3 regions of the Maricaulis sp. MIT060901 genome follow, and region 2 is predicted to be linked to each of the others. Evidence: predicted binding sites of a transcription regulator. Region 2 holds the regulator's gene; each other region holds the start of a gene.
What was found. The regulator LexA, encoded in region 2, represses DNA repair genes until DNA is damaged. The targets are predictions, from matches to a motif close to ATGTTCCNCTTGTGTTCC.
Positions count from the first base shown of each region.

Region 1: the regulator LexA is predicted to act here: its motif matches at 6,222-6,239, upstream of recA (recombinase RecA).
Region 3: the regulator LexA is predicted to act here: its motif matches at 2,765-2,782, upstream of SIC17_RS13100 (VOC family protein).

Region 1 covers NZ_CP138920.1:2,759,118-2,769,800, forward strand. Annotated here, with positions in the region: gene SIC17_RS13555 (DUF885 domain-containing protein) at 1-1,273, opposite strand, end outside; gene fliQ (flagellar biosynthesis protein FliQ) at 1,384-1,647, shown strand; gene fliR (flagellar biosynthetic protein FliR) at 1,644-2,396, shown strand; gene flhB (flagellar biosynthesis protein FlhB) at 2,410-3,504, shown strand; gene SIC17_RS13575 (response regulator) at 3,543-6,074, shown strand; gene recA (recombinase RecA) at 6,309-7,385, shown strand; gene alaS (alanine--tRNA ligase) at 7,576-10,227, shown strand; gene SIC17_RS13590 (nuclear transport factor 2 family protein) at 10,227-10,679, shown strand.
Region 2 covers NZ_CP138920.1:1,628-12,310, reverse strand. Annotated here, with positions in the region: gene SIC17_RS00055 (response regulator receiver protein) at 1-880, opposite strand, end outside; gene tpiA (triose-phosphate isomerase) at 968-1,693, opposite strand; gene SIC17_RS00045 (SurA N-terminal domain-containing protein) at 1,850-3,793, shown strand; partial or broken gene trpE (anthranilate synthase component I) at 3,790-5,291, shown strand; gene SIC17_RS00035 (divergent polysaccharide deacetylase family protein) at 5,280-6,305, opposite strand; gene SIC17_RS00030 (anthranilate synthase component II) at 6,403-6,993, shown strand; gene trpD (anthranilate phosphoribosyltransferase) at 7,237-8,262, shown strand; gene trpC (indole-3-glycerol phosphate synthase TrpC) at 8,268-9,062, shown strand; gene lexA (transcriptional repressor LexA) at 9,146-9,847, shown strand; gene SIC17_RS00010 (ComEC/Rec2 family competence protein) at 9,851-10,683, opposite strand, start outside.
Region 3 covers NZ_CP138920.1:2,671,571-2,682,253, forward strand. Annotated here, with positions in the region: gene SIC17_RS13080 (SspB family protein) at 1-37, opposite strand, end outside; gene SIC17_RS13085 (hypothetical protein) at 227-523, opposite strand; RNA gene ssrA (transfer-messenger RNA) at 780-1,171, opposite strand; gene SIC17_RS13095 (DUF3667 domain-containing protein) at 1,187-2,296, opposite strand; gene SIC17_RS13100 (VOC family protein) at 2,362-2,736, opposite strand; gene SIC17_RS13105 (thymidylate synthase) at 2,930-3,787, shown strand; gene SIC17_RS13110 (hypothetical protein) at 3,791-4,060, shown strand; gene SIC17_RS13115 (dihydrofolate reductase) at 4,063-4,584, shown strand; gene hflK (FtsH protease activity modulator HflK) at 4,702-5,835, shown strand; gene hflC (protease modulator HflC) at 5,835-6,710, shown strand; gene SIC17_RS13130 (Do family serine endopeptidase) at 6,876-8,267, shown strand; gene miaA (tRNA (adenosine(37)-N6)-dimethylallyltransferase MiaA) at 8,264-9,178, shown strand; gene ilvC (ketol-acid reductoisomerase) at 9,251-10,243, shown strand; gene SIC17_RS13145 (hypothetical protein) at 10,305-10,683, shown strand, end outside.

The DNA of each region.
Region 1 (10,683 bases), 490 kb from region 2:
CATAGAAGGCGCCGGTCGCGGTTGCGATGCGGTATTGCTCCACCGCACGAACTTCCAGCGGAGCCGTGGGCAGGCGGCCGAAATATGCCGAAGCGGCTTCCATCATCTGGTCGATCATGGCCGTGGCCTCGTCCAGATAGCGCTGGCGCCCCTCATCCGTGGACGGGTAGTAGAACTCCTCGCTCTCACGCAGATGGTCGAAGAAATCGCGCAGCGAGCCCTCGAACCCGACCTGTTCCTGGATGGCGCGCATTTCCGCGTGGATGCGCTCAATCTCGCTCATGCCGATCTGGTGGATGTCTTCCGCCGTCATGTCGGTGCGGGTCGTGTAGTTCTGCAGCTGGCTTCTGTAGAAGGCCTCACCCTCGGGCAGGGACCAGGCGCCTTCCGCACGATCACCCACAAGCGCCGCGTGACGATCCATCATCGCCAGGAAGTTCTCGTAAGCCGGGCCGACGCTGGTGGTCAGCGCCTCGATGGCGCGGTCGACCAGGGCCTGCTTGTCGTCGTCGGAGATTTCCAGCGGTTCGATCTTGCGCCGGAAGTCCGCAAGCAGCGGGCTGTCTTCGTCGCTGTCATCGAAGGGGGCACCTGTAACGAACCCGCGCGCCGTCTCGATGATGACCGGGAAGGCGAAAGATGGCGGCAGCACGCCCTGTTCTGCGCGCGCGTCGGCCTGGGCAGCCAGTGCATTCAGGCGCTCTCCCATGCCGGTGAGGCGGCTGATATAGGCCTCGGCATGTTCTGCCGTGTGTACTGCGTGAAAGCCGATCATGAAGCTCGGCATATCGGAGTGCGGGCCGAAGAACTGGGTGAAGATATAACCGTGATCCCAGAACTCGGACTGTTGCTGGTTGTTGGCGGCGATGAACTCGGCAAAACGCCAGGAAACCTGCGCCTGTTCGGTCAGTGCCTCGTAGTCGAATTCCTCGTTCATGCGACGAATGCGGTCAGCCTCGCGCTGCAGGCCGGCGCGGTAGTTTTCCTCGGAGACATCATCCCACTGGCCATAGGCCTCCATGTCGTCGGTCATGCCCAGATAGGTCTGGCCCAGCGGCGAGCGCGCGATTTCGTCCTCGAAGGCGTCCTGGAAGAAAGCGTAGAGGCGATCGGTCTCGGTCTGCTCCTCGGACGCGGATTGCGTCGTGCTTTCAGCATTTTCCGCAGAGTTATCAGCCGGTGCCGGGACCTGTCCCGCATCGTCGCTGGCCGGTGTGCAGGCAGTGGCGAGAGTGATGGCGCTGACGCCAACAAGAAGGTCGCGAACACGCATGTCAGGGGTTCCCCGTATTTACCAGAATTGACTCTTTCTTAACGGGGTTAGAGGAATCGTAAAGATAATTAACTTTAATCGATTCTCTCGCTGCAGAAGGCGCGCACACGGTGACCGGACCTGAAGTCCTCGACTATGCCCGAGAGGCAATCTGGCTGATGCTGGCCATGTCGGCACCGATCATGATCACCGGCCTGGCGGTTGGCATTACCATCGCCTTGTTCCAGGCCCTGACCCAGATCCAGGAAATGACCCTGGTCTTTGTTCCCAAGATCATTGCCATCTTTATCGCGCTGCTGATCTTCCTGCCGCTCATGGGGGCGCTGCTCGGCGGGTTCATGATCACCATCACCGACCGGATCGCCAATCCATGACCGCTGTCCTGCCCGAGCTCGTGTTCGCCGCAGGTCTTGTTTTCGCCCGTCTCGGTGCGATCCTCATGCTCATGCCCGGTTTTGGAGAGCCGTCCATTCCGGTGCCGATCCGCCTGGCCTTTGCCCTGCTGGTCTGCCTGGTGATGGGGCCGATTGTGGCGCCCATGCTGCCGGCCATGCCGACCCAGCCCCTGCCGCTGGCAGGGCTGGTGATGACCGAAGTGCTGATCGGCCTGATGATTGGCGCGATGGCCCGAATCTTCATGGCGACAGCGGCTATTGCCGGCCAGATCATCGGCATGCAGAGCGGCCTCGCCATGGCCCAGAGTTTCGACCCGTCCCAGGGCACTCAGGGTGCCATCATGGCGACTTTCCTCAACCTGGTTTTCATTGCGCTCCTGTTCACGACAGGGCTGCATCACCTCCTGTTGATGGCGGCGCATAATTCCTACGAGCTGTTCCCTCCCGGAGACATGCCGTCGATGACCGATGCCGGGCAATGGGCGCTGGGCGCGTTTGTCGACACTTTCCGCATCGCGGTCCAGCTGGCCGCGCCGCTGATCGTCTATGGGCTGATCTTCTACCTGGCGCTGGGTGTGCTCTCGCGACTGATGCCGCAATTGCAGATTTTTTTCATCGCCATGCCCGCCAACATCATGGTCGGGCTTTTCATCTTCACGATCGCGCTGGGCGCGATGAGCGCCGTCTGGCTGGAGCGCATGCAGCGTTTCGCCATCGAGCTGAACTAGCGGAGACCGGTTCATGGCCGAAGGCGAAGACGACAGTCAGAAGACAGAAGAACCGACACAGCGGCGGCTGGATGACGCGCGCAAGAAAGGTGATGTCGCCAAATCCCAGGAAATACCTGGCTGGTTCATCCTGGCATCCGGCCTGGCCCTGATCGGCTTTCTGCTTCCGGCGATGATGCAGAACATGGCCGGGACGATGCAGGCTTATTTCGCCAGGGCCCACGAATTTTCACTGAACCCGCAAGCGATCATGACGATGATGCAGCAGACCGCCCAGGAAGTTGTGATAGCGGTCGCGTTTCCGGTCCTCTTGCTCGTTATCGCAGGGTTTGCGGGGCATTACGTACAGCAAGGACTGCTGTTCACGACTGAAAAGATCCAGCCCAAACTGTCCAAGATCAATCCATTCGAAGGCGCGAAACGGGTGTTCGGCGCTGAAGCCTGGATGAATTTCTTCAAGGGCCTGGGCAAGATGGTGCTGGTTGCCGGCGCTGCTTTTATCGTCATATACCCCAAGCGGGAAATACTGGCCGGCATGCCGTTGATGGATGTGACTGCAATTCTCGCAGTCGTGCAGCAATCGGCCATTGAGCTGATGATCGCGGCGCTGATCGTCTACGCGGCGGTGGCGGCACTGGACTATGTTTACCAGCGTCAGACTTTCATCAAGCGCAACCGCATGTCTCGCCGTGAGATCAAGGACGAACTGAAGCAGTCCGAAGGTGATCCGATGGTGCGCGCCAAGCTGCGCCAGCTTCGCCAGGAACGCGCCCAGAAGCGCATGATGGCCGCCGTTCCGGATTCCACCGTCGTCATTACCAACCCGACCCACTACGCCATCGCGCTGCATTACGAGCAGGGCGAGACGCCCGCTCCGATCTGTGTCGCCAAGGGTGTCGATGAGGTGGCCCTGCGCATTCGCGAGCTGGCCAAGGATAATGACGTGCCCATTGTTGAAGATCCGCCGCTGGCGCGCGCGCTTTATGCGACCGCCGAGCTGGATGAAGAAATCCCCGTCGATCACTTCAAGGCTGTTGCCCGCGTGATCGGCTATGTCCTGTCCCTGTCCCAATCCCCGGGACGCGCACAATACCGTCCGAGCGAGTAAGCTCTCACATCCGCACTTGATTCGCGCTGGAGCCGCCCATGGCCGAAATGCCTGTTTCGAACTCTGAGAACCCGAAATCCTTCTGGGAAAAGCCCTTTGGTCGCGTGACCTTTTGGGTGCTGGGCTTTATCGTGGTGCTCGCCGCACTGGCTGCAGTTTTCGCGCCGGTTGAAGCCGGTCGGCAGGGCTTCATCTATCTCTCGGGGCTGGCGGCGGCGAGTTTTCTGGTGCTCTACACCATCGCCGCTGGCGAGACCGCCGGTCGTGGCATCCGCAATACCGTTATCCGCAATCGAGTCCCGTCCATCGCCGAGCTGGGATATGGCGCCATGGACAGTTTTCCGGAGCCGGTTTTGATCACGGACCGCCGCGGTGCTGTGCGCTGGGGCAATGACGCCTATCGCGAGCTGGCCAAGACGGCGGGATCCCTTGGGCAGAGTTTCGGTCTGCCGACGATTGACCGCCTGTGGGCGGGCGCCGGTGGCGGCGATGGCTCGGTTTATCGTCTGGCGCGCGCTGCTGCGCGTGGTGAGGGCGCTTGTGAACTCCTGCCGCCGCTGCCCGTCGGCGACACGGAAACTCTCAACGTCCGTCTGGAAGCGCGCCCGCTGGCTGACGGGCTCGTGCTTTGGCGTCTGCAGCCTGTCGAGCAGGCTGGTGGTGGTTCGGCAACGTCTGCTGCGGACTGGTCCCAGAACGCTCCCGTTGCGCTGTTTTCCCTGCGTGCCAATGGCGAGATCGCGATGGGCAATGCGACTTTCCGTGACTGGCTGGGCCTGCAGCCCGGCGAGAATTTTCCGCGACTGGCGGAGATCCTGGCCGGGGACGGTGCGCGCGCGCTGATGCAGACCCGTGGCGGCGAGGGCGTGTCCCGTATCGACGCCCGGCTGAAGGCACGCGACGGCATTGAAAGCCCGGTCGCGATCGCGGTTGAGTGGGCCGCTGGTGATCCACCCATGGGCCGCGCTGTCATGTATGGTCTTTCTGCTACCGGAGCGCCTCCCGGTGTCGCCCAGGCGATGGGAGAGGGGCGTGCTGCCGGTCATACGCTGGACGAGATGTTTGCCAGTGCGCCCTTTGGCGTGGTGCGTCTGGACGGCGCGGACCCGGAAACGGCCATCATCGAGGATGTGAATCCGGCCCTGGTCCAGCTGACAGGCGGACGGGCCGTCCCCGGCGTCAACTTCTGTGAGATGTTCGACTGGGATGACGGGCGCTCGGCAACCGATGCTTTCTCCTCTGCCATGGCGGGCAGTGGCGATCCGGCAGAAGCCAAGCTGGCGGGCGAGAAACCGGCCTATGTTCACCTGGCTTTCGCCCCCGCGAGAGGTGGCAAGCGTGTCGCCTATGTCATCGACGTGACCAGCTGGAAGGATATGGAACGCCAGTTCTCCCAGGCCAACAAGATGCAGGCCGTTGGCCAGCTGGCCGGAGGTGTCGCCCATGATTTCAACAACCTGCTGACAGCGGTCCGCCTGAACACCGATGAGTTGCTCAACCGCCACCCGGTGGGCGACCCGGATTATGGAGAGCTGCAGGCGATCAATTCCACCGTGGCCCGGGCAGCTGGGCTTGTGAAGAAACTGCTGGCCTTTTCGCGCAAGCAGACTTTCCGCACCGAGACGCTGGATGTGGGTGACATGCTTTCTGACGTCTCTGTTCTCCTGCGCCAGATCGTAGAGGAAACCGTCAAGCTCGACATTGTTCACGGCCGTGAGGTGCCGCTCATCAAGGCTGACAAGGGCCAGCTGGAAACCGCCATCATCAACCTGGCCGCCAATGCGCGCGATGCCATGCGTGACCAGGGCGGTGGCGAGTTGATCATCCGGACCCGATCGCTGGATGCCGAGGATGTGCGACAGCAGGGTGCCCCGAACCCGCGCGAGGGAGACTGGGTCGCGATCGAGGTGGAGGATCAGGGCCACGGAATGGACAAGGAAACGCTCGGCAAGATTTTCGAGCCGTTCTTCACCACCAAGGAAGCCGGCAAGGGTACAGGCCTCGGCCTGGCAACGGTCTATGGCATCGTCAAACAGTCCGGCGGTTTTCTCTTTGCCGACAGTGAAGTGAGCAAGGGTACGACCTTCACCATCTATCTGCCGGGCTATCAGCCGACCGAAGAGGAAGAGGTCGAGCTGGCTGAGGTCGAGGTTGCCAAGACTGTTGAACCGACCCCCGCAGACCTGTCCGGCAAGGGACGCATCCTCCTGGTCGAGGATGAGGACGCTGTGCGTAATATTGCCGCCAAGACCCTGGCCAAGCGGGGCTATGACGTCACCGAGGCCGAGGATGGCGAGGAAGCCTACGAGATCCTCGAGGACGAGGAGGAGCCGTTTGACCTGCTCATCTCCGACGTTGTCATGCCGGGGCTGGATGGTCCTGGGCTACTGGAGAAGGCCCGCGACATGCTGACGAATACACGTATCGTCTTCATCTCCGGCTATGCTGCGGAGCAGTTTTCCAAGACCCTCTCCGAGGAGCAGGACATCTCTTTCCTGCCAAAACCCTTCACGCTTACCCAGCTGGCGGAAAAGGTGAAGGAAGAGCTCAGCGCCCGCGAACAGGCCTGACGAACTGCAGACGCGAATCTTCGGGGTGGCCGTTTTTGTCACCCCGTTTCCCTAGGTTTTGAATCACCAATCGACGTGACCGGGAGCGGGGCGAGCGAGCGGAGCAGATGCTTACAGTCAGTTTTTGTTCCGTTTTGTTAACCATAAATGTTCTCCTTGTGTTCCGGGAACGAAATTGGTACATCAAACGTGGTTGCCCGCTGATCGGCGGCATGAAATATAGGGAAAACGGTTATGAGCAGGGGCGCGATTCGACTCGTGAAGAACGAAGAGATGGATAAACAAAAAGCCATTGAGGCAGCGCTGAGTCAGATCGACAAGGCATTCGGCAAGGGCTCGGTCATGAAACTGGGCCAGAAGCCGGCGATGGATATCGAGGAAATCTCGACCGGTTCCCTCGGTCTGGACATTGCCCTGGGCATTGGCGGTCTTCCCAAGGGCCGGATCATCGAGATCTACGGTCCGGAAAGCTCGGGCAAGACGACGCTGGCCCTGCATACGGTTGCCGAGGCGCAGAAAAAGGGCGGTGTTGCTGCCTTTGTCGATGCCGAGCATGCGCTGGACCCGGTCTATGCTGCCAAGCTGGGTGTGGATGTCGGCGAGCTCCTCGTCTCGCAGCCAGACGCCGGTGAACAGGCGCTGGAAATCGCTGATACTCTGGTGCGCTCCGGTGCCGTGGACATTCTGGTGATCGACTCCGTTGCGGCCCTGACCCCGCGGGCCGAGCTGGAAGGCGAGATGGGTGACAGCCTGCCAGGTCTGCAAGCGCGTCTGATGAGCCAGGCGCTGCGCAAGCTGACCGCGTCTATCTCCAAGTCCAATTGCCTGGTCATCTTCATCAACCAGATCCGCATGAAGATCGGTGTGATGTTCGGTTCCCCGGAAACCACGACCGGCGGTAATGCGCTGAAATTCTATTCTTCCGTCCGTCTCGACATTCGTCGTATCGGCGCGATCAAGAATCGCGACGAGGTCATCGGTAACCAGACCCGCGTGAAAGTCGTCAAAAACAAGGTGGCGCCACCCTTCCGCGAGGTCGAGTTCGACATTCTCTATGGTGAGGGCATTTCCAAAATGGGCGAGCTCATCGATCTTGGCGTCAAGGGCGATGTGATCGAAAAGTCCGGCTCCTGGTATTCCTACAATTCCGAGCGTATCGGTCAGGGGCGCGAGAATGCGCGTAAATTCCTGCTCGAGCATGAGGATATCGCCGCTGAAATCGAACATCGCGTGCGTGCCAATGCCGGCTTGCTGGCAGATGAGATGCTCACCGGTCCCGACGCCGAGGATGAGGAGGCTGTGGCGGGCTAGTCACGCCACCGAGCAGAACGACGTCAGACCGACGGGATTGAACGTTCAGGCTGACGGCATGCATTGCCCCGCAAGGCGGGTTTTGATTAAACGGGTGTTTGGCGGGGCCAAATACCCGTTTTCTGTTTAAGTCTTCCCGATATCGGGCGCGTCCGCTCCGATGTCTCCGCACCAGATTGATGGACCTGACATGGCAAGCCTGCGCGATATCCGTGCCACCTTCCTCGACTATTTCGGCAAGAATGAACACGAAGTGGTCGCGTCCAGCCCGCTCGTCCCGCAGGACGATCCGACGCTGTTGTTTGTCAATGCGGGCATGGTGCAATTCAAGAATGTCTTCACCGGTAAGGAAACGCGAGACATTCCTCGCGCAGTGACCTCACAGAAATGCGTCCGCGCCGGTGGCAAGCACAATGATCTCGACAATGTCGGATATACTGCGCGTCACCACACCTTTTTCGAGATGCTCGGCAATTTTTCCTTTGGCGATTATTTCAAGGAACGCGCGATCCATCATGCCTGGGAAATGGTGACTGGTGAATTTGCGCTGCCCAAAGACAAGTTGCTCGTCACCGTCTATTCGGAAGACGATGAAGCCCGCCAGCTGTGGAAGAAGATCGCAGGTCTCAGCGATGACCGCATTATCGGCATCTCCACCTCCGACAATTTCTGGTCCATGGGCGATACTGGCCCGTGTGGTCCGTGCTCCGAGATCTTTTTTGACCACGGCGATAGCATCTGGGGCGGCCCTCCCGGTTCGCCGGATGAAGATGGAGACCGGTTCATCGAGATCTGGAACCTCGTCTTCATGCAATACGAGCAACGCTCCAAGGAGGAGCGAATCGATCTGCCCAAACCGTCGATCGATACCGGCATGGGCCTCGAGCGCATTGCAGCCATCCTGCAGGGCAAACACAATAACTACGACATCGATCTTTTCGCCAATCTGATCCGAGCCGGCGAGGATGTGCTGGGGGTTAAGGCCGAGGGCGATGCGCTGGGTAGTCACCGCGTGATTGCCGATCACTTGCGTTCGACCTGTTTCCTCATGGCGGACGGTGTCACCCCGTCCAATGAGGGACGCGGTTATGTCCTGCGCCGCATCATGCGCCGCGCCATGCGCCACGCCCACCTGCTCGGCGCGACTGAGCCGGTGATGTGGAAACTCGTTCCGGCGCTGGAGGCCGAGATGGGCGACGCCTATCCGGAGCTCGGCCGCGCCCGTGCCTTGCTTGAGGACACGTTGAAGGTCGAAGAGGCAAATTTCCAGCGCACCCTCGGACGGGGGCTGGGCCTGCTGGACGAAGCGACGGCGAAACTCGGAGAAGGCGACAGCCTGCCGGGCGAGACGGCCTTCAAGCTCTATGACACTTACGGCTTCCCGCTCGATCTGACCCAGGATGCCCTGCGTCCGCGCGGTATCGATGTGGATGTCGATGGCTTTGATGCCGAGATGAGCAAGCAGAAGGAACGTTCCAAGGGCGGTTCACTCTCCAGCGTGGTCGCACCGGACGAGGTCTGGTTTGCCGTGCGCGAGAAACTCCAGCCGACCGAGTTCCTCGGTTATGCCGGCACGACAGGCGAGGGCAAGCTCAACGCCATCGTCTCCGAGGGCGCTGAAGCCAAGGCCATCGGTGAGAGCCAGACGGGCGAGTTGATCTTTGACCGCACGCCGTTTTACGGCGAGAGCGGCGGCCAGGCCGGTGATACGGGGCTCATCACGTTTGAAAACGGCGCCATTTTCCGGGTCGAAGACACCCAGAAGCGTGCGGGTGACTTGCATGCCCATGTCGGGGTGATGGAGAAGGGCGAAGTCACGCTCGGTGACACGGCGCAGTACGCGGTCGACGCCGGCAAGCGTACGGAGACCAAGTCCAACCACTCTGCAACTCACCTCCTGCACGCAGCGCTGCGTGATGTGCTGGGCGCGCATGTGACCCAGAAGGGGTCCTATGTTGGTCCGGACCGTTTGCGTTTCGATTTCTCGCACAACGGCGCGGTGACCGCGGAAGAGATGACGAAGATCGAGACTCAGGTGAATGCGGTCATCCGTCAGAATGCTGCTGTCTCGACACGGGAAATGGCCCCGGAAGCCGCAATCGAGGCCGGCGCCATGGCGCTGTTCGGCGAAAAATACGGCGACACGGTTCGTGTTTTGTCGATGGGGCGCGGCCTGGCCGGAGACGAGAAGGCCTATTCCGTGGAACTTTGCGGTGGCACCCATGTCGAGCGCACGGGCGATATCGCCCTGTTCAAGATTATCGGCGAGAGCTCAGTCTCCGCGGGTGTGCGCCGTATCGAGGGCCTGACCGGCGAGGCGGCTCGCCTGTACATGGAGGAACAGATGAGTTTCGGCCGTTCTGCTGCCGAGGCTCTGAAAATTCCAGCGGCAGATTTGCCGGCCCGTGTGGCGGCCATGCAGGGGGAGCGCAAGACGCTTGAGCGCCAGCTCGCCGAAGCCAAGAAACAACTCGCCATGGGCGGGGGTGGCGGTGCGGCACCGACTGGTCCGGAAGACGTCAATGGCACGAAATTCATCGGTCGTGTGGTCGAGGGTGTTGGCGGCAGGGATCTTCGAGGCCTGGTCGACGAGGCCAAGAGTTCGATGGGCTCCGGCATTGCTGTTTTTATCGGTGTCAATGATGGCAAGGCGGCCTTGGCGGTCGGCGTGTCCGATGACCTTGCGAGCACTTTCAGCTCGGTCGACCTCGTCCGCGCTGGCTCCGCTGCAGTGGGCGGCAAGGGCGGCGGTGGTCGGCCGGACTTCGCCCAAGCCGGCGGCCCGGACGGTTCCAAAGCCGAGGCTGCCCTTGCTGCAATCAAATCCGTGATTGCAGGCTGATGGCGCGCAAGGTCAAGTCTTCCAGTGATTGTCAGCTGGTCGGCGAGAAAGTCGCCGCGCGCCTTATCCTGGAGGCGCGGGAGAGGTTCAACGATGCCCTGGAAGCTCGGAACATGGCCGCCATAGAGCATGTGCTGAGTGAGGACGCTGTTCTGGTGCCTGGGGATGATGCACAGCTTATCAATGGCCGCGCGGCCCAGCTGGAAGCTTGGCAGTCAATCTACGAGAATATGGACAGTGTGCGCTATGTGCGCTCGCCAGGACGTATCGAAGTCTCGGAAGACGGGCATCTGGCGGCCGAAACAGGCCGCTGGACCGGAGGCTGGACCAGCCAGGGTATGCAGATTTCCTATATGGGTCGGTATTTCGCCAAGTGGCGTCTTGAAGAGCTGGTCTGGAAAATCGAGGCGGAGACCTTTGTCACCATCAAGCGCACCGGCGGCATGCTCTGAGCCA
Region 2 (10,683 bases):
CACGGGATTTCTCCAGGCCATCTCCATTGGCAAAGGCCGCATAGGCGCCCATCGACAATTCCTTGACCAGTTTGAGCGTGGCCGGCGAGACTTCTGCTGGATTGATTGCACCGATCTGGTCGATGAGTGCCTGGGCCACTTCCGCAGCCTCAGCGCGGTTGGCCTTGATCATCTGGGCCCGCAGCTCGCGCGCCGTCTTGGCCATGTCCTCCAGGTCCAGTTTAGGTGTCGCCCCGTCCTTGGCTCCAGACAGGAACAGCTCGACTCCCACCACAATGCGCATGGCAACCCGGCGAATACGTTCCGCGTTGACAGTCGATTTTGCCGCCTGGATCCACTGGCTTCCCTTGGCCAGCGCTTCGGTATCACCCTCGACGACAGCCTGTAGAAGATTGGGGACCTCCAGCGACTGAGCGGAGGAAGACCGGTCATTGGCCTTGCGCCGATCGGGGCCGATATAATCGCTGGTCACGATGAAACTCTTGCGTCCCTTGATCAGGGTGCGGACACGTTCTTCGGCAAACATGGTCGAGAACGGCCTCACGATGAGATCATCGGCACCGCACTCGATGGCTTTGCGGATATGCAGCGTGTCCCGGCTCCATGTTGTCAACAGGATCACGACGAAGGGGTTATTCCCCAGTTCAGAACGCCGGATTGAACGTACAATTCGAAACACATCAGCATCGGTTGCGCTGCTTTCGGCGACGATCATCAGCGGATTGCTGTCCGTGATCCCGGCCTTCAGATCTTCCAGTGTCGACACACACTCAATCTGCCGAAAACCGATTTCGAAAAGCGCATAACGCGTCGTTCGCTGGTTGGCATGAACGGGATCAAACAGAAGAACTGGGGCTCGGGCGTAGTCGGGTTCGGCCATGCGCTGGGGAGCTCCGTTAAGGCGAATACTCAGGACAAACGAATGAGCATCATGGATTCAATTGGTTTCAATCGCCTTACCAGCCCTTCAACACCTTGTATTTTTTATGATGCCAGCAAAGTCCACCGGATTCAGACTGGCCCCGCCGACGAGCGCACCGTCAACGTTGTCGAGCCCGAGTATCTCTTCGGCATTCTGGGGCTTCACCGATCCGCCATACAGGATGCGAGCACTGACGCCCGCCGGAAGCGCCGCCTTCAGAGCGCCGTGCATGGCGACAATGTCTGCTGACGAGGCCGTGCGGCCAGTTCCGATGGCCCAGACAGGCTCGTAGGCAATCTCGCACCTGTCCCCGGCATTTTCCGGAAGGGACGCCAGCAATTGCTCGGTAACGACGGTTTCGGCGTTGCCCTGCTCCCTCTGTTCCAATGTCTCGCCCACGCAGATTATCGATGTCAGCCCACCCGCGAGTACAGCTTCGGCTTTCGCCTTAACCTCGGCGCTGGTTTCCCCATGATCAGCCCGGCGCTCGGAATGTCCGAGAATCACGAAGCGCGCTCCGGCGTCCGCCAGCATGGCAACGGAAAGATCTCCGGTATGGGCGCCACTTGCACTGACGTGACAATCCTGGGCACCGATTGCGATCCCGCTGCCGTCGGCGGCTCGGGAACAGCGCTCGATCAGAGTTGCCGGAGGACAGATCAACAGCTCGGCTGGACTGTCGCCGACAGCATTCACGAGATCGTCAAAGAAGCTGAGTTGGCTACTGAGCCCGTTCATCTTCCAATTGCCAGCGATGAGTTGCCGCGCCATGTCTCCCCCAAGTTGTCGCGATGCCGATATGTTATCGAACCAGCATTACGGCGGGAGCCCATGTGAGGCAATGCTTCAACCACAGCCCAGAGCGCTTGTATCCCAATGGGTGTGTCGCTACGTTCCCGCTCTCACTATTCTTAAGGCCTGTGTACAATGCTGACCCTGCTACGAGCTTTCGCCAAATCACCCTGGGCGATTGTTATCATTGGACTTCTCGTTCTCGCCTTCGCCCTGACCGGCGTCGGAGGCGTCTTTACGGGAACCGGAACCGCGATTGCCGTCGTTGGCAATCAGCAAGTCAGTGTCAGCCAGTTCTCGCGCGCTTTCGAAAGCGAGATCCGCAATATCCAGCAGCAGGATCCGACCTTCACGCGCGAGCAGGCCCTCGCTGAAGAACGGGAAAACCAGGTTCTCAATCGTCTAATCGTGCTTGCCGCCTTTTCTGCCAAGGCTGAAGAACTTGGCCTGTCTGTCTCTGACCAGGCCTTGCTGGAAGCCGCTTCGCAGTTTGACATTTTCCAGGACCCTGCAACGGGCGAATACAGTTTTGCAGCCGGTCGCGAGTATCTGCGGCAGCTCGGCTACACACCACGTCAGTTCGAGGAAGAGCTGGCGGATGATGTGCTCAGAGCCCAATTCACCTCGACGCTGGCTGGCGGAATTTCCGTTCCCGCTGAATTTGCCAGTAACCGCTATCGAGTGACCGAGGAGCGTCGGTCCATGCGGGGATTGTTCATTGATGCTTCCACCGCAGACGCGATCGAGCCGCCCACCGATGAAGAGCTTCAGGCATTCATCGATGAAAACCGGCAAGCGACTGATCAGCTGGGCCTGCCTGTCTTCACCGGCACGGAACTACGCGGGATCACGCTCGTTCGTTTCCAGCTCGATGACTTCACTGCCAACGAGACCGTCGACGAAGAACCGCTGCGCGAGTTTTATGATTATCAGCTCGAGACGGGACAAATCGGCACGCCGGCAACACGCGGTTTCCTCCAGCTCGTCGTCAACGACACTGAAACGGCCAGCCAGGTCGTGGATCGTCTCACCGCCGGCGAAGTCGCTTTGGACATCGCCAACGATCTCGGCCTGCCGGCACCGTTTGAACAGACTGAGTCGCTTGCCTACCAGGTGCCAGATCAGGCGCTGGCTGACGCCGTCTTCGCTGCCGCCGTAGGTGAAACGATCGTCGTGGAAGGCGCCTTTGCCACCTACGCCGTACAGGTCACCAGCGGTACGGATGCGGTGACACCGTCCTTCCAGGAGCAATTGCCCGAACTGCGCCAGGCTGCTGCGCGCGAACAGGCACTCGACGTCATGTACAACACAATGGGCTTGTTCCAGGACGCTCTCGATTCCGGCGCCACCCTGGAGGAAGCCGCTGCGGCCTCGGGGAGCCCGCTGGAAATGTTCGCCCCTATGGATCGCGTCGCACGTGGTGCGGATCGTGAATTCAACTTCCCGCGCTACGCCGCTCTTTCGGCTGACATCCTGCCGTCCGCCTTCGATCAGTTCGAAGGGCTTGCGACCGATATGCAGCAGTTCAATGACACCGATTTCTTCATTGTTCGCGTCGACAGCATCGTCGAAAGTCGTGATCTGGAACTCTCCGAGGTTCGCGAAGAAGCGGAAATACTGTGGCGCCAGTCCCAGATCGGCATTCAGCTACAGGCGCGCGCCGAGGAGGCCCTCGCCCAGCTCGAGGCTGGCGAGGACATGGATATCGTCGCGCTGACCTCTGGAGGCCGGGTCGAGACCGCTACACTGAAACGTGACGAAAGCGCAGGCGAATTCGCCGGGACAGTCATTCGGGAAGCTTTCTTCGCCGAACCCGGTCAACCGGTCATCGCATCGGGAACAGGTGATGGCCTTCGGGTCATCCTCGTTGTCGACGACATTGTACACGTGGATCCGGCCGCAGCGGCACTCGGGGAGATGGGGCTGCTCAGCACGACCATTCTTGGCGAGATGCAGGAGGACATGTTGATCATGACCCAGGCAGCGCTGCTTGCAGAATATGGTCAGGACGAAGAAGGTGGCATCGACGCCCGTCTGGTTGACCAGGCACTGGGCCGCGATTCCAACGCCAACCGGTGACGCCGGCCCGAGCGCCGGTCGTAATCCCGGATTTTCGTACCGTCGAAGCTGCCTGCCAGCGCGGTGAAACCATTGTCGTAACGGCACGCCGTGCAGACGATCTACTGACACCTGTCGGGGCCTATCTGAAGCTCGCCGGCTCCTCCCCGCATACCTTCCTGCTGGAATCGGTGGAAGGCGGTGCGTGGCGCGGACGTTATTCAGCGATAGGGCTCGATCCGGATCTCATCTGGCGTTGCCGCGACGGCCAAGCCGCAGTCTGCACGGGCGAAAATCTGGTGGACAAGACATTTGAGCCGCTGGACGACCACCCCATGCAGGCCCTGCGCGATGTCATCGAAAGCGCGCGTTGCACCCTGCCTGACGGTTCAGCTCCGATCGGCGCCGGCCTTTTCGGCTATCTCGGTTACGACATGGTGCGCTACATGGAGCGCCTTCCGGAACAGGCTGCGGCGGAACCGCTGGATCTGCCAGAATCGGTCCTGATGCGTCCTCGCACGATCGTTGTCTTTGATTCCCTGAAACAGGAGATCCAGGTCTTTTGCCCGATCCGCACCGACGGGTTTACACCGCGTGAAGCCTATGATGCCGCATGCGAACGTATTGATGCCGTTTTTCGGACGCTGGCGGGCAAGATGCCCGAGATCGAACGCGCGCAAGGCGAGCTGGGCGAGATACGCTCGAACCAGTCACCGGCAACCTATATGGCTGCTGTCGACAAGGCGCGGGACTACATCCGGGCCGGCGATGCCTTCCAGGTCGTTCCCAGCCAGCGTTTCAGCGCCGATTACCCTGCAGACTCGTTCTGGGTTTACCGATCATTGCGCCGCCTGAACCCTCGCCTTTCCTCTTCTTCTTCCGCATGGACGGGTTCGAGATTGTCGGCTCAAGCCCGGAAATTCTGGTGCGACTGCGCGACGGTGTCGCGACGATCCGCCCGATCGCCGGCACCCGCCCGCGTGGCAAGTCTCCGGCCGAGGACGACGCTTTGGAGGCAGATCTGCTCGCGGATCCGAAGGAGCGCTCCGAACACCTCATGTTGCTCGATCTCGGTCGCAATGACGTCGGACGGATTTCCAAACCCGGCAGCGTCCGCATCACCGCGCGCGAGATCGTCGAGCGCTACAGCCACGTCATGCATATCGTTTCCAATGTCGAAGGTGACCTCGCGGACGATCAGGATGCGGTATCAGCACTTTTCGCCGGTTTCCCGGCTGGCACGGTTTCCGGTGCTCCCAAGGTTCGCGCCATGGAGCTTATTGACGAGCTGGAACCTCACCGACGCGGCGTATATGCCGGCGCGGTAGGCTATTTCGGTGCTGATGGCTCGATGGATACCTGTATCGCCCTGCGCACAGCGGTGTTCAAGGATGGCCAGATGAATGTTCAAGCAGGGGCCGGCGTTGTTCTGGATTCCGACCCAGCATCGGAACACGAGGAATGCTGCAACAAGGCCGCCGCACTTTTCCGGGCTGCTGAAGACTCACTAGCGGATTGAGGCTTCCACGATTTGCTGGGATGGCGTCTCCAGCGAACGAGCGAGCTCTGTCAGCGTGACGAATTCAAAGCCACGTGCTTCTGCCTCGGCGATCCAGCTCTCCAGCGCTTCCAGGGTTTCGTCATGCGGATGACCGATCGCTATCGCCCAACCACGCAGTGAGGCCAGCGCCTCAACCTCGGCCAGCCGGGCATTGATCGCCGCCGCCTCGATGGTGTGATCAAGGAAAATATCTCGTTCCAGCGCTGTCAGACCAAGTCCGCGCGCTACCGCAGCGCCACGACTTTCTGCAGTCGTCATGGAGTCCAGGAACAGGCCCGCCTCCTGAGAAAGAGCTTCAAGAACCGGCCGCAGAGCACTGGTATCCTGCGTCAATCGACTGCCCATGTGATTGTTCATACCGATCGCGCCAGGCACGCGGGCAAAGGCCCAGCGCACACGCAGGCGCAGCTCGTCCTCACTCTGGCCTACCCGCAAGGCATGCGGCCCAGGATCTGCCAGTCCAAGTGGTTCCATCGGCATGTGCAGCAAAAGATCGTGCCCTGCTTCACGGACCTGCCGTGAAACATCACGGGACGCATCGGCATAGGGCAGCACCGCCATGGAGATCGGAACACCGAGCTCCGAAGTCCGCCGTGCAGCGTCACGATCCAACCCGACATCATCAATCACCAGAGCAATCCGTGGCGGCGTGTTTGCAGTGGGCACTGGGTAACTGGCAGGCTGCGCCTCGAGCATTTCATCAATCTCGGGCACAACGACCTGTGAGCTTGCAACCTCCTCCGGCGCAGCAAGCGCGACCAGGTCCGTCTCAGCCGGATCAGCAATCTCACTTACATACAGGCTCGGCGGATCGTAGCTCAGGGAAAACTCCGGCAGGTCCGCCGGGTCGGCCTTGCTGGCAAACGAGAAGACGATCGCACCCACACCATAGGCCGCAGCAGCCACAACACTGGCAAAAGCCGGCGTTGCAGATTGCAGAACTCGGAAGCGATTTGGATGGCGTCGTCTCATGCTGCTAGTGCGAAGGGAGTCGGTAAATCATCCGTTAAGCAGTAGCAGGGATTGGCCCTGACAACCGAAGCGCCTAGTTTGGCCGCGGAGGCCCGCAATGCTCTTGATGATCGACAATTATGACAGCTTCACCTTCAACCTGGTGCATTATTTCCAGGAGCTCGGAGCTGATATTGCTGTGCATCGCAACGATGCGTTGAGCGTCAATGAAGCGCTGGCTCTCGGCCCGTCAGCCATCGTGCTCTCACCGGGTCCGTGTGATCCTGACCGTGCCGGCATCTGTCTCGACCTGATTGCCCAATCGCCAGACGACATGCCGATCCTGGGCGTCTGCCTGGGTCATCAGTCCATCGGTCAGATCTTCGGGGGCAAGGTTGTTTCCGCCAAGGAAATCATGCACGGGAAAACCAGTCCGGTCACCCATGCCGGCACCGGTGTTTTCAAAGACTTGCCCTCACCTTTTGAGGCAACACGTTACCATAGCCTGGCCATCGAACCGAACAGCCTGCCCGCTGAACTCAAGGCCAATGCCTGGACCGCCGATGGCGAGATCATGGGCGTACATCATGTCGAGCGACCGGTTCACGGGGTGCAATTCCACCCGGAGTCCATCGCGTCGGAACACGGCCATCAATTGCTGCGTAACTTCCTGAAATTAGCTGGCACGCCACTGAAAACAGCTGCGTGAGACACATCGCGGGCGATTGAATTTCTGCCACAGCCAGCTAGATTTGCCGGGTTCGCGAAGTTCAACCTGAGCCAGCCGGTATGCCGATCCTGAACCGACATGTCCTGAATGCCTTCACTGCCGATCCGGCGGTGGCGTCAGTCATGCCGTCATCGCGCGTTCGATGCCGTGTGCTGGATCGGCGATGGCGCAGCTTGCCCTGCTAGCCCACCCTTCTCCAGACAAACTGAACAAGAGAGAGCGATGACTGAGCTCGCTATCTGCCTGCAGGCCATGAGCCGCGGGCAACGACCGGACACGAAACAGATTGAAGCCGCCTTCAACCTCCTGATGGAAGGTGATGCGCCCGATGCCGCGATTGGTGGCTTCCTGATGGGGCTTGCCGCACTTGGAGAAAGTCCGGCAGACATCGCAGCGGGCGCTCGCGTGATGCGTGGCCGCATGACCCGGATCAACGCGCCTGACGGGGCCATCGACACCTGCGGAACCGGTGGTGATGGCAAGGGTGCCTACAATATTTCCACCGCTGCCGCGATTGTCGCTGCTGGCGCCGGCGCCAACGTCGCCAAACACGGCAATCGCGCTGCCAGTTCGAAATCGGGGTCTTCGGATGTTCTCGCGGCATTGGGCGTACGCCTGGACGTGGGCCCGCAAACGGTCGAGGAAAGCCTCGAAAAGGCCGGTGCTGGTTTCCTTTTCGCGCCAGCCCACCACAGCGCCGTTCGCCACGTGGCCAGCGCCCGCAAGAGCCTGGGTGTGCGCACCGTCTTCAACCTCCTAGGTCCGCTTTCCAATCCGGCGGGGGTCAAACGGCAATTGCTGGGTGTCTTCGACGAGCGCTGGCTTGAGCCCATGGCCGAAGCCCTGCGTGACCTGGGCTGCGAACGTGCCTGGGTAATGATCGGTGATGACGGCATGGATGAAATCACGACAACGACCACGACCCAGGTCGCTGAGCTGAAGAATGGCGAGATCACGCGCTTTGTCGTCGATCCGGCAGAATACGGCATCGCCAAGGCCAGCGAGGCAGACCTCCAGGGCGGCGATCCGGAGTTTAACGCAAAGGCGATCCGGGCCTTGCTCGATGGTGAGCTCGGCGCTTTTCACGACATCGTCGTCCTCAACGCCGGGGCCGCGCTCGTAATCGCTGACCTGGCCAACGATCTAGCCGACGGCATCACCAAGGCCAGGGCCGCTATCGTTGACGGACGTGCCCGTAAAACGCTCGAGCAGATGATCGCAATCACCTCGCAGGGGGTCGACGCATGAACCAGATGCCTGACGCACTTGCGCGCATCACCGCTTACAAGTTGAACCATATCCAGGCCTGCAAGGCGCAGCGTTCCTATGAGGACATCGCCGCGCTCGCTGCCGATCAGCCGCCGGTGCGCGGCTTCTTCGATGCACTTCGACGCGATGCGCGCGAACGCGGCCTGGCCCTTATCGCCGAGGTCAAGAAGGCCAGCCCCTCCAAGGGTCTTATCCGCGAGGACTTCAATCCTCCGGTACTGGCCAAGGCCTATGAAGACGGTGGAGCCACCTGCCTTTCCGTGCTGACTGATACGCCAAGCTTCCAGGGTGATGACAGCTTCCTGGCCGCGGCACGCGATGCCACCGGGCTTCCCGCGCTGCGCAAGGACTTTCTCTATGACCGCTACCAGGTCGCGGAAGCCCGAGCGCTCGGCGCTGACGCAATCCTGGTCATCATGGCGGCCGTTGATGATGCCTGTGCCCGCGAGCTCATGGATGAAGCCGACAAGTGGTCACTCGACGCGCTTGTGGAAGTCCATGACGAGGCGGAGCTGGACCGAGCGCTCGCCCTAGAGGCACCGCTGATCGGCGTCAACAATCGTGACCTGCGGACATTCGAAACCTCGCTCAGCACTTTCGAGCGTTTGTCCACACTCGTGCCGGACGACCAGTTCATGGTAGCCGAAAGCGGGATATTCACGGCTGATGATGCTGCGCGGCTGAAGCTTTCAGGCGCCGGAGCCTTGCTGGTCGGCGAGAGCCTGATGCGTCAGACTGATGTCGAACAGGCAACGAAAACGCTGATGGCGGCCTATTAGCCCCTGTTGACGACAAAATAGAACACATGTAGAACACCCATCAAGTTGCCGCTTTGTTCCGGCGAATTGGAGGGAGTCGAGCTGTGCTGACCCGCAAGCAACATGAACTGCTTTTGTTCATCCATGAGCGCATCAAGGAAACCGGTGTCTCACCCTCCTTTGACGAGATGAAAGGTGCACTCAGCCTGGCCTCGAAATCCGGCGTTCACCGCCTGATCACGGCACTGGAAGAACGCGGTTTCATCCGCCGTCTTGCCCACCGCGCCCGCGCACTGGAGGTCCTCAAGCTTCCCGAAAGCGCCGCCGCTGAAAACACCGAGGAAAAATCAGCCGATCTTGGTCCCAATGTGGTGCGCGCTGATTTCACAGGCCAGGGTGCAGCCCCCTCCGATGATCGCGGCACGATCGAGGTTCCCATGCTGGGGCGTATTGCTGCCGGTGTTCCCATTTCTGCCATCCAGCACGAAACCGATCGCCTGCCCGTCGCGGCTGACATGCTGGGCAATGGCGAGCATTTCGCGCTCGAAGTGAACGGCGATTCCATGATCGAGGCCGGTATTCTCGATGGTGACACGGTCCTCATCCGTCGCTGCGATGTGGCCGATACAGGCGACATCGTTGTCGCGCTGGTCGATGACGAGGAAGCCACGCTGAAGAAGCTGCGCAAGAAAGGCGGGTCTGTCGCGCTTGAAGCGGCCAATCCGGAATACGAGACCCGTATCTTCCCGCCACACCGGGTGAAGGTTCAGGGCAAGCTCGTCGGCCTGCTGCGTAGCTATCACTAGATTTCAGGTCTGCCAGGGCCAGCTGGTTTCCGCCGCATCCACATAGCGGATACGGGCGACACCGCTGTTGTTGAGCCAGACCAGGGCATTGCCGCGTTCGGCGAGTTCAGACAGTGCAATGACCGGACGCCCGCATCGGCGCCCAATCCAACGCGGTGTGTCCGCGGAAAGCACGACCAGGTCGGCGCGCTCGCAATCCTCCTGCAAGGCCTCAATCCGACTGGGCACTGCAATGCGCAGATAGTCGGTTTCAAGCAGGCAACCCAGATCATCACAGGCCGCCCTCTCCCCGGTTTGCCCCGCCATGGCAGACCGCTCCAGGAAGACCTGGCGCCCGAACCGGCCACGACGCAACGTGTTGGCGGTCCATCCCTCGCCCGACCGAGCTACCACAACCCCATCGGCGCTGATGAAGACATCCGGTTGCGGCCAGAGCGCCCAGAGTCCGACCAGCGTCGCAGCCACGCCGCCCGCGACAAGACGGGCCAGCAGCCCGCGCCCCAGGATCAACAACGCTGCGAGAGCGATATAAAGCGCCAGCCACCACCCCGGAACAGCCGGCACGGCACGCGCCGCTGTAGGCAAGGCCTCGATCCATCGTGAGATACTGAGAATGGTGTTAAGTCCCAGCTCCATCAGAGCAAAGGCCGGAGCGTCCAGTCCCACAGGCATCAGCAACAGCCCCAGAACGCCCGCCGGCATGACCAGGAATGAAAACACCGGCATCGCAAGCAAATTGCCCAGGAGCCCGTAACTGGCCAGGCGATGGAAGTGGAAAGCACCGATAACTGCCGTAGCGGTTCCGGCCACAAAACTTGTAAGCGTCAGTTCCCAGA
Region 3 (10,683 bases), 580 kb from region 2:
GCGCCATGACGTCATAACGCATAAGATCTTTCGCCATTGGCTTACCCCCGGATCTCATGGGAGCAGCGTAGCGGAGACTTGTGGCTCGTCAACGAAATCTGGCCTCTCAACTGCAATCTATCTTTTAATACGGGAAGATCTGTCGCGCTGATCGCTTCAGGCGGGTGATTTTCCCATTTCGAGCGAGGTCACAGGCGTTATGCGCGTGATCCTTGTTGCGCGATGTTCAGCTCAGATCATTGGCTGGACAGGTGCGCTCAAGCGCAAATTCGCAATCTGGCCCACAGGTCAGCTCCTTGCGGTCACAACTCGAGACAAACAACGACAGCCAGACCTGAGCCGTGGCGAGTTCACTGAAAACGCAGACCTCGAACCCGCCTTTTCGCAGCACATTGCGGAAAGCCAGCTCGCCAGGTCCCGGATGCTCGACATTGTCACTCACGAGGGCGATGGCGGTTTTCGACGGGATGAGGTCCAGAAAGAATCCAGCCAGATCGGTAGCGTCATTCTCCGAAACAGTCATTCCGGTTGCTGAAAGGTCAAAAAGGTATCGGACCGGTCTGCCAGTGTGGTTCCGCTCGGAGACTTTCTCAATCGTGCTGAGCCATTCATGGGGGCCTGCGGCGCCCGCGTGGAGATTGAGAGCGTGGAAACATCCAGCCAGTCAATATTCGACCCATCAGGCATGTTCACACTTCCCCGAATCAACTGGTTCCATGATGAAACGAATGGGTTGATGAATGATAAATTATAAGGAAGTGTCAGGAAGTGCAGGGGAAAGTGGAGGCTTCTGTTGCCAGGCGCCTCCGAGCCCCGCCTATTCCGGCTAAAGGGAATAGGAGTTTTAGCGAGATGTCCCGCGCTGCTTATGCAGCGAGAGCTACCTCTTCAGCGTAGTTGTCATTAGCAACTATAAAATCGAGCCTGTAACGGGCCTCACCCGAGCGAAAGCAATCCCCTTTACCCGTCTGTCGATCCTGTTTCGGCCCCCACAGAGACCTTCGCTTGCCAATGGCAGTTCAGGTCAGATTCCCAACTTGCGCAGGGATGATTGGTGGAGCCGCCGGGTACTGCCCCCGGGTCCAGTCCGGTTATTACGAGCGCGTTTATCGCCATAGCCGGCGAACCGGCGCTGATTAATATAGCGACGGATAGTGGCGATTTGAAGGGAGGCTGGCAGGTCGTCTCAATAGCCGGTGACGATGAGCGCAATCGCCAGCAAGCCGATGCACAGATTGTAGCAGAGTTGCAGAAACACGCTGCGCAGGACCGCGCCGATCCAGCTGGACCGGTAAAACCCCCGATCGTTCAGGGCCTGGTAGCTGAGGACGCTCGCAAAGCCGAGTATGGCCAGTGCGATTATGCCGGGAGTCCAGCCCTGGTTCACACGTGCACCGAGCACCAGCAGGGCGATGAGCGGCAGATAGGTGGCGTGCCAGTAGAGTGAAAAGACCACGTGTTCGATCATGCGGCGTCGCGGGTGAACCACCAGATTGAGGATGGCGAAGGCGACAACCATCAGGATCAGGGACTGCGCTGCGGCGGCAGTGACGCCCTGTTCGAAGCGGGCGGGAAACTGCACGGCAAAACGCGAGGGAGGGCCCAGGCTCATCGGGTCGCCACCGATTTCGAACTCGGTCCGGCAATCCGCTGTATCGGGCAAAGCGCGCCCCTCCGGCGCGGCGCCAAACTGGAAGAGTTCGATCTGGAGCTCGGTATCGCGTGAATAGACAAGGTCACCGCTCGGGCGGATTTCATCAGGACCCGGCATGACACCACAGGTGGATGTTTCAAAGAAGTTGGACGGCGTGTCGTCGGGGGAACGGGACACGCTACGCCTCGCCATAGCCGCATCGATTGCGGCGGTTCGCGCAGCAATGGTCTCGGCCGATTGCGCGCGTACGGTCTCTGCGGAGGGAGAAATACTGACCCCGATGACCCGCACGCCGGCGGCGGACATGAGCAGGAAAAACAGCAGGCTGATGATCAGGTAGATGCGGATGGGGGCGGTATGGCTCTGGCGTCGGCCGTCGACATAGTCGCGCGCTACCCGGCCAGGCTGGGAGTAGAGGCGTCGCAGGGTGGAAAAGAATTTGCCTTCCCAGACAAAAATACTACCGATCAGATCGGTCAAAAGGGTCCAGGCCGGGCGCCGAATGTCCTCGGCGGACTGACCGCAGTCCTGGCAGAACGGACCGACCAGAGTCGCGCCACAATTGGCGCAAGTCGCATCACCGGTTTGCGACGAGTTGGTGTCTGTCGAGCGGCCGCCCTTGGAAGTGTCTGTTTTGTCCACCTGATCCCCCGAGTCTCACGGGCAAAAGAGCCCGCAAGATCGGGGTGGTCAAGGTGAGGCAGGGCTTAGCCCATGCAGAAAACGTTCAGCTTGTGACCATCAGGGTCTCGGAAATAGCCCGCATAGAAGCTTCCATCGCCGCGCGGACCGGCGGGGCCTTCGCATTTGGCGCCCAGTTCCTCGACCGCCAGTTTGTAAACCTTGTCGACCTGTTCGGAATCCTTGGCCTGGAAGGCGACCATCACACCATTGCCCACCGAGGCGGCATTGCCATCAAAGGGCTTGGTCAGGCCGATACCGGCTCCCTGGCCCGGATTGGCCCAGGCGATGAAGTTCTCGTCTTCCATCATGCGGCCGACACCAAACTCTGCACACAGCTTGTCATAAAATGCAGCGGCCGTGGCCATGTCATTGGTGCCGAGGGTCACGTATCCGATCATCATCTTCTCCCTGTTGATGAAATTTGGAATGTTCTGGTAATGTTCTGTGCGCGAAAGCTACAGGATCGCACCGGCCAGGCAAGCAAAATCTGGGCATGCCCGCTATGTATTTCCTGTGGAGATGCCTGTCGGGCACCATTCCGCCGGATCGAATCGCGGTCTAGTCTTCCCGGTTAGAACAGCGAGGTATGTGATGGCTGAAGCAGTGACACTGGATGGAGCGGGCAAGGCGACCCAATCAGTTGGTTCCAAGGCCGAGTATGCCTATCTGGATCTGCTGCGCGACATCCTGGAAAACGGTGCCGAGCAAAATGACCGTACTGGCGTGGGCACGCGTGCCGTTTTCGGTCGCCAGTTGCGCTGTGACCTGTCGGAAGGCTTTCCACTGCTGACCACCAAGAAGGTCCATTTCAAATCCATCGCCATTGAACTCCTCTGGTTCCTGCGTGGGGAAACCAATGTGAAATGGCTGCAGGAGCGCGGCGTCAGCATCTGGGATGAGTGGGCCGATGAAAACGGCGATCTGGGTCCTGTCTACGGCAAACAATGGCGCCGCTGGGAAGGCCCGGACGGCACCGAGATCGACCAGCTCTCCAACATCATCAAGCAGATTCGGGAAAACCCGTCCTCGCGCCGGCTGATCGTGTCCGGCTGGAATCCGGTCGATGTGCCGAACATGGCGCTGCCGCCCTGTCACACGCTCTACCAGTTCAATATCGCCAACGGGAAACTCTCCTGCCAGCTCTATCAGCGCTCGGCGGACATGTTCCTCGGCGTGCCGTTCAATATCGCGTCCTACGCCTTGTTGACGGCCATGGTGGCGCAGGTTTGCGGACTGGAGCCGGGTGAATACATCCACACCTTCGGTGATGCGCACATCTATTCCAATCACATGGAACAGGTGAGCGAACAGCTTTCGCGTACGCCGCGAGCGCTGCCGCAGCTGAAACTCAATCCGGATGCAAAAGACCTCTTCTCCTTCGAGTACGAGGACATCGCGCTGGAGGGCTATGATCCGTATCCGCGCATTTCCGCCCCGGTCGCGGTCTGAACCATGCCGACCAGCGCGCCGACGGTGATCGCGAAGTCCGGTGTTTCCGCGACGATCCAGTCGGGCGGGCTTGGTCTTTTCCAGCTTGTCTTCCGTCGCGCGACCGTGAAGGCGGAATTGTCCTGCCGAGGTCACAAGCCGGTCGATGAGGCGCGCTCCAATCTCATCGCGCTGATCGGACAACAGCGTTATGACGGTCTGCAAACGGAGATCGCCATCGAACAGGCCATCTCGGCCGCCGCTCTTGGATATGCTTCCAGCCAGGACGAGTAGACATGAACACCATCATTCCCAGGATCAGCCTGATCGCGGCGCGCGGGCGCAATAATATCATCGGATCGGACGGGGATCTGCCTTGGCGCCTGAGTTCCGATCTCAGGCTTTTCAAAGCCGTGACCAAGGGCAAGCCCGTCATCATGGGGCGCAAGACCTGGGAAAGCCTGCCGCGCAAGCCCTTGCCCGGGCGGCTCAATATCGTGGTGACGCGACAGGCGGGATACACGGCCGAGGGCGCTCAGGTCGTGGGGGATATGGGCGATGCATTCGATGCGGCGTTCATTCAGGCCAATACTGACCGGGTCGATGAAGTCTTCGTGATCGGAGGCGCCCAGATCTATGCCGCCGCCATGACCGTGGCAGACCGTCTCTACCTGACAGAAGTCGATGCCGCGCCCGCTGGTGATGCGGCATTTCCTGAGTTTGCAGAAAAAGACTGGTCCGAGCTCGGCCGGGAGGTTTATCCTGCCAGCGAGGCGGATGATCACGCCTTTGTCTTCCGCGCGCTTGAACGCGCCTGAACAAGTTTCCAACGTGGGGGGATTCTCCCTCCGCGCGTCCCGCAGTATCAGACTTGAACCTGAGCGCGCATGCGTTCATTTACATCCTGATACACGACAGAAGGATTGAACCACTCCATGCCATGGAATGACAATCAAGGCGGCGGCCAGGGTCCTTGGGGATCCGGCGGCGGCAATAACAACGGACAGAACCCTTGGGGCCAGCGCCCCAACGGGGGTGGCGGCGGTGGCGGTGACCAACCGCCGGATCTCGACGAGGTCGTCCGCCAGATGCAAAACAGCCTCGGCCGCATGTTTGGCGGCAAGGGCGGTGGTGCCGGCGGCGATGGCAAGAAGGGCGGGGGCTTTTTCAGCTTCAGCCTGATCCTGCTGGTGCTGATCGGTGTCTGGTTCGCGTCCAGCGGCTGGTACCAGGTTGGACCGAACGAGAACGGTGTGGTTCTGCGTTTCGGTGAATACAGCCGGACCACCCAGCCGGGTCTGCACTTCAAGCTGCCGTCTCCGCTCGAGACCGTGATGCTGCCGGAAGTGACGACCACCCAGTCGCTGACCATCGGCACCGGCCAGGAAGGTCAGATGCTGACGCGCGACGAAAACATCGTCGATATTGACTTTGCCGTTCAGTGGCGTGTGGATCTGTCCTATCCGGACGGGGTCCGCGACTTCCTTTTCAATGTCCGTAACCCGGAGAGCACTGTTCGAGCGGTTTCCGAAAGCGCGATGCGTGAAGTCATCGGCACCTCGGAATTGGAATTCATCATCACGGAAGGTCGTGGTGAGGTGTCCCAGCGAACGCGCGAACTGGTTCAGGCGACCCTGAACGAGTACGAGGCGGGTATCCAGGTCCTGCAGATCAACCTGCAGACCGCCCAGCCGCCGGAAAGTGTTATCGCAGCCTTCCGTGACGTCGATGTCGCGGAGCAGGATGCCGAGCGTGCGCGTCTGGAAGCGACCGCCCATGCGAACCGGGTCATTCCGGCAGCGCGTGGTGTTGCCGCCCAGCTGACCCAGTCTGCCCAGGCCTATCGCGACTCCGTGATTGCCCAGGCGCAGGGTGATGCCGATCGTTTTGTGTCGATCTATGACCAGTATGCACTGGCACCGGAAGTGACCCGTCGCCGCATGTATCTGGAGACGATGGAACTCGTCCTGGGTCGTTCCGACCTGCTCGTTCTGGACGGTGAGGCCGGCGCATTGCCGTACCTGCCGCTCAACGAGCTTGGCAATAACCGTCGTTCGGGAGGCAATTAATGTTTAGAACTCTTGGACTTGTAATTCTGGGTGTCACCGTATTCATCGGCCTCCAGAGTATCTACACGGTCAATGAGCGGGAGCAGGCCCTGATCCTGCGCCTTGGTGAGCCAGTCGAGAGCGTCAATGAAAACGGCGATGAAGCGGGGCTCCACTTCAAAGTGCCGTTCATCATGGACGTGCTGAAGTTTGACCGCCGCAATGTCGAGTTCGACATGCAGCCGGAGGAAATCCAGGCTTCCGACCAGGTGCGCCTTGTTGTGGATGCCTTTCTGCGTTACCGCATAGTTGACCCGCTGCGCTTCTACCAGACGGTTCGTGATGAGCGCGGTGCCCAGCTGCGCCTGCGTTCGATCATGGATGACAGCCTGCGAGGCGTTATTGCTTCCATCCCGTCCCAGGACGTGATTTCCGGTCAGCGTGCGACGCTGATGGAACGGGTCCAGACACAGGTTGAGGCCCAGGTCGCCACACAGGATCTCGGCATCGAAGTCATCGATGTCCGCATCCTGCGCGCTGACCTTCCACAACAGATTGCTGAACGTGTCTTCCAGCGCATGCGCTCGGAGCGTGAACAGGAAGCCGCCCGCATTCGCGCTGAAGGTGAGCAGGACGCGACTGAGATCCGTGCTGACGCGGATCGCCAGGCGACGATCATCCAGGCCGAGGCGCGCGCGGAAAGCGAACGCATCCGCGGTGAGGGTGATGCCCAGCGGAACGCGATCTACGCAACGGCCTATGGTCGCGACGTGGAATTCTTTGAATTCTACCGCTCCATGCAAGCGTATGAACTGGCCATCCAGAACGGAACACCTATCGTCATTCCGCCAGACAGCGAGTTCTTCGAATACTTCGGCAGCCAGACCGGACAATAGTCCAGCGGCTCTGAAAACAGATCACAGCCCCGCCATCGGCGGGGCTGTTTTCGTTTCGAAATCCACACGAATTCATGACGATGCCGTTAGGCCGGTTGCGGGCCTGCCGTGCTTGGGGGTATTCAGGGGTTAACGTGTAATCACCTGAGATGTGAGCAGAACTGTATGTTTCGTTTTCTGGCCCCAGTCCTGACCGTCGTATTGATGCTGACCACGCCCGGTGCCGTCACCGCTCACCCTGCACCGGACGGGTTCGCCGACCTTGCCGAGCGCCTGTCTCCGGCCGTGGTCAATATCGCCGCCGCGCAGCGTCTGGACAGTGATGATCGCCTGCCGGATTTCCCGGAAGGGTCTCCGCTCGAGCGTTTCAACGATATTTTTGGCGATGGTCCGCGCATCGCCAACTCGCTGGGCTCAGGCTTCATCATCGACCCCGAAGGCATCGTCGTCACCAATAACCATGTGATTGATGGTGCAGACGAGGTCGAGGTTTCCCTGCCGGACGGACGGGTTTTCCCGGCCCAGGTCATCGGCACCGATCCGGTCACGGACCTGGCTGTGCTGCGCATGGAAACCGACGAGGCCATGCCGTTTGTCGCCTTTGGTGACAGTGATGGGGCCCGGGTGGGTGACTGGGTCATCGCGATCGGTAATCCGTTTGGTCTGGGCGGTACGTTGACGGCTGGTGTCGTCTCGGCGCGGGGTCGTGATGCCGGCGGTCGTTATGACGACTACATCCAGACGGATGTGGCAATCAATACGGGTAACTCCGGTGGTCCGCTGTTCAATATGAGCGGTGATGTGGTGGGCGTGAACACGATGATCCTGTCGCCAACCGGTGCCAGTGTCGGCATCTCGCTGTCCATCCCGTCCAATATCGCCACGCGTGTTGTCGACCAGCTGGTCGAGTTCGGCGAGACCCGCCGCGGATGGCTGGGTGTGCGGGTTCAGCCCGTCACCCCCGACCTGGCCGAGAGTTATGATCTGGACACACCCTATGGCGTGATCCTGGGCAATATCGAGGATGGCAGCCCGGCAGAAGAAGGCGGGCTGCGCCAGGGCGATCTGGTGCTGACCTTTGACGGTCGCCGTGTGCGCGATGACCGATTCTTCACCCGCCAGGTCGCGGAAACCGAGATCGGTGCCACGGTCGAACTGGAAATCGTGCGTCGCGATCGTCGCATGACCCGGACTATCACCATTGGTGAATTGGTCGAGGAGGGCGATGAGCTCGAGGAAACCTCAAATGTCGACGTCATCATTCCGCGCACGGGTGCCGAGAACGAGGTCTTTGGCATGACGCTGGGACCGCTCACGCCGCAGAACCGGCGTCGCTATCGTGTGCACCCCGATGCTGAGGGTGTGCTGGTCACCGAGGTTGATCCGACGTCCGATGCGGCTGGCAAGGTGCGCCCTGGTGATGTCATCGAGCAGGTCGAATTCGTCACGGTTGAGACCATCGCCGATATCCGTGCCATCACGGACGAAGCGGATGGACCGTTGCGCTTCCAGCTCAATCGCAGCGGTCAGTATGTGATGCAGTCGATCCGCTCGTGACACCGATCCTGCTGATTGCCGGGCCGACAGCGGCCGGGAAGACAGCGCTGGCAATCGAGGCAGCTCGACGGCTGGACGGCGAGATTATCAATGCCGACTCCATGCAGATCTATGAGGGGTTGCCAATTATCACGGCCTGCCCGGATGAGGACGAGCGCGCCGCTGCGCCGCATCACTTGTTTGGCACGGTTGATCCCGGTCTTCGCTGGTCGGTCGGCGAGTGGAGCCAGGCGGCCCTGGCCCGGTTTGACGACATTGTCTCGCGTGGAAAAACACCGATCCTGGTGGGCGGAACCGGTCTGTATTTCAATGCCTTGACGATTGGTCTGGCGCCCGTGCCTGAGATCTCGCCCGGGACCCGGGCGAAGGCCGCGCGTTTGCTGGAAGAGGGCGGTCTGGACGCCGTCCGCGCAGAGGCCGAACGCCAGGACCCGGTCTCCGCCGCGAAGGTCAAGCCGGCGGACCGGCAACGCCTGTTACGCTTGGTGGAGGTGGGCTGGGAAACGGGCCGGGCTCTGTCGAGCTATCATGCCGAGACGACGCCGCTCCTGGGTGAGCGCGCCTGGCGCGGCATCGTCATCGAGCCGAACCGCCAGGCGCTTTATGATCGTATCGATCTTCGCTTTGACCTCATGCTGGACCAGGGTGCCTTGGAGGAAGTGGCTGCATTCAAAGACCGCGGACTTACGCCTGACCTGCCGGCCATGAAGGCGCTGGGTGTTCCGCAACTGATCGCGCATCTGGCGGGCGAGTTGGAGCTGACCGCGGCGATCGAGATCGCCAAGCGAGAAAGCCGCCGTTACGCCAAGCGACAGATGACCTGGTTCCGTAATCAACAGGCCAGCTGGGACCGGGTGACAGCGTTGCATAAAGATGACGCGCGCAAACAACTCGCGGCCCTGCTGGGTTAGGCCCGCTGGACATGGGCACCAGAGACGGGTCCTATCAGCTCCCCGATTCCTCTCCCGAAAGCCCCCCTGGCAATGACTGACGCGCTGTATAACGACGATATCGATCTGTCGCCCATTTTCGATCTGAAGCTTGCTCTCGTTGGCTATGGCAATCACGGCCGTTCGCATGCGCTGTGCCTGCGCGATAGTGGCGCCAGGAATATCCGCATCGCCCTGCGACCAGGCTCGCCGTCCAGGGCAAAGGCCGAGGCGGACGGGTTCGAGGTTGTGACGCTGGCGGAGGCGGCTGGCTGGGCAGATGCCGTGGCCTTGCTCGCTGCGGACGAAGCGCATCGCCAGATCTGGGATACCGAGATCGCGCCCAACAGAAAACCGGGACAGGCGCTGATCGTCTGTCACGGCTTTTCGGTTCACTACGATCTGATCAAACCGCCCGCCGATTGCGATGTCATCCTGGCGGCGGCGAAGGGGCCGGGTGGCGCAGTGCGTCAGGAGTTCGAAAAGGGCAAGGGCCTGATCGGTTTCTGGGCTGTGCACCAGGATGCCTCTGGCCGGGCCCGAGAGATCGCGCTGGCGTATCTGGCAGGTATCGGGTCGGGCAATGTCGGTATTTTCCCAACGACTTTCCGCGAAGAGACGGTCTCCGACCTGTTCGGCGAACAGGTGGTCCTGGTGGGCGGCATGGTGGCGCTGGCCAAGGCGAGTTTCGACCGCCTGGTGGCGGCCGGCGTGTCGGAGCGCATGGCCTATATCGACTGTGTACATGAGATCAAATACCTGGCCGACCTCATCCAGTCGCGCGGTATTGCCGGCATGTACAAGGCGATTTCCGACACGGCCGAATTTGGTGCCCGGGAGATCGAGGACCGGATTGCGGGCCCGGAACTGCGCAAGGTCTTCGACGACGCAATGGTCGACATTGAAAGCGATCGGTTTGCGCGCAAATGGGTCGAGACCTATGAGGCGGGTGAGGCTATGGTCGCGGATCGTGATGCGGACGAGGCCTTGAAGATCGAGGAAGCGGGCCGGGATCTGCGTTCACGGCTCTACGGTGCCTCGAAATAGCCAAGATGCACAATCAGTTGTAATAGACGAATTGTTCCAGAGTGGATTGCAGGGGCTGGCAATGGCATTTAATCCGGTAAAACAAAGACCTTATGGCGAACCCAAAGAGGTTGTCGCGCGCCTGTTCGAGGAAGTGGGCGGTATCCCCAAGGTCATGGAATTGCTGGACCTTTCCCGCACGCGTGTCTATGCGCTGGCGGACCCGGATTCGACCAACGAGATTTCCTATGCCCGCGTCTGCGCGCTGACCGAGGACGGCGCCACCGCCGCAGCCCAGCACCTGGCAGCCCTGGCCGGTGGCCTGTTTGTGCCGCTGGAAAAGGCCGAGGACGCCGACTGGCTGGCCCTGGCCGGTGAAGCCAGCCGCCGCAATGCCCGCAATATCGCCGCCCTGATGGAATCCCTGTCGGAAACCGCCCGGTCTCCGGGCGAGGTCGATC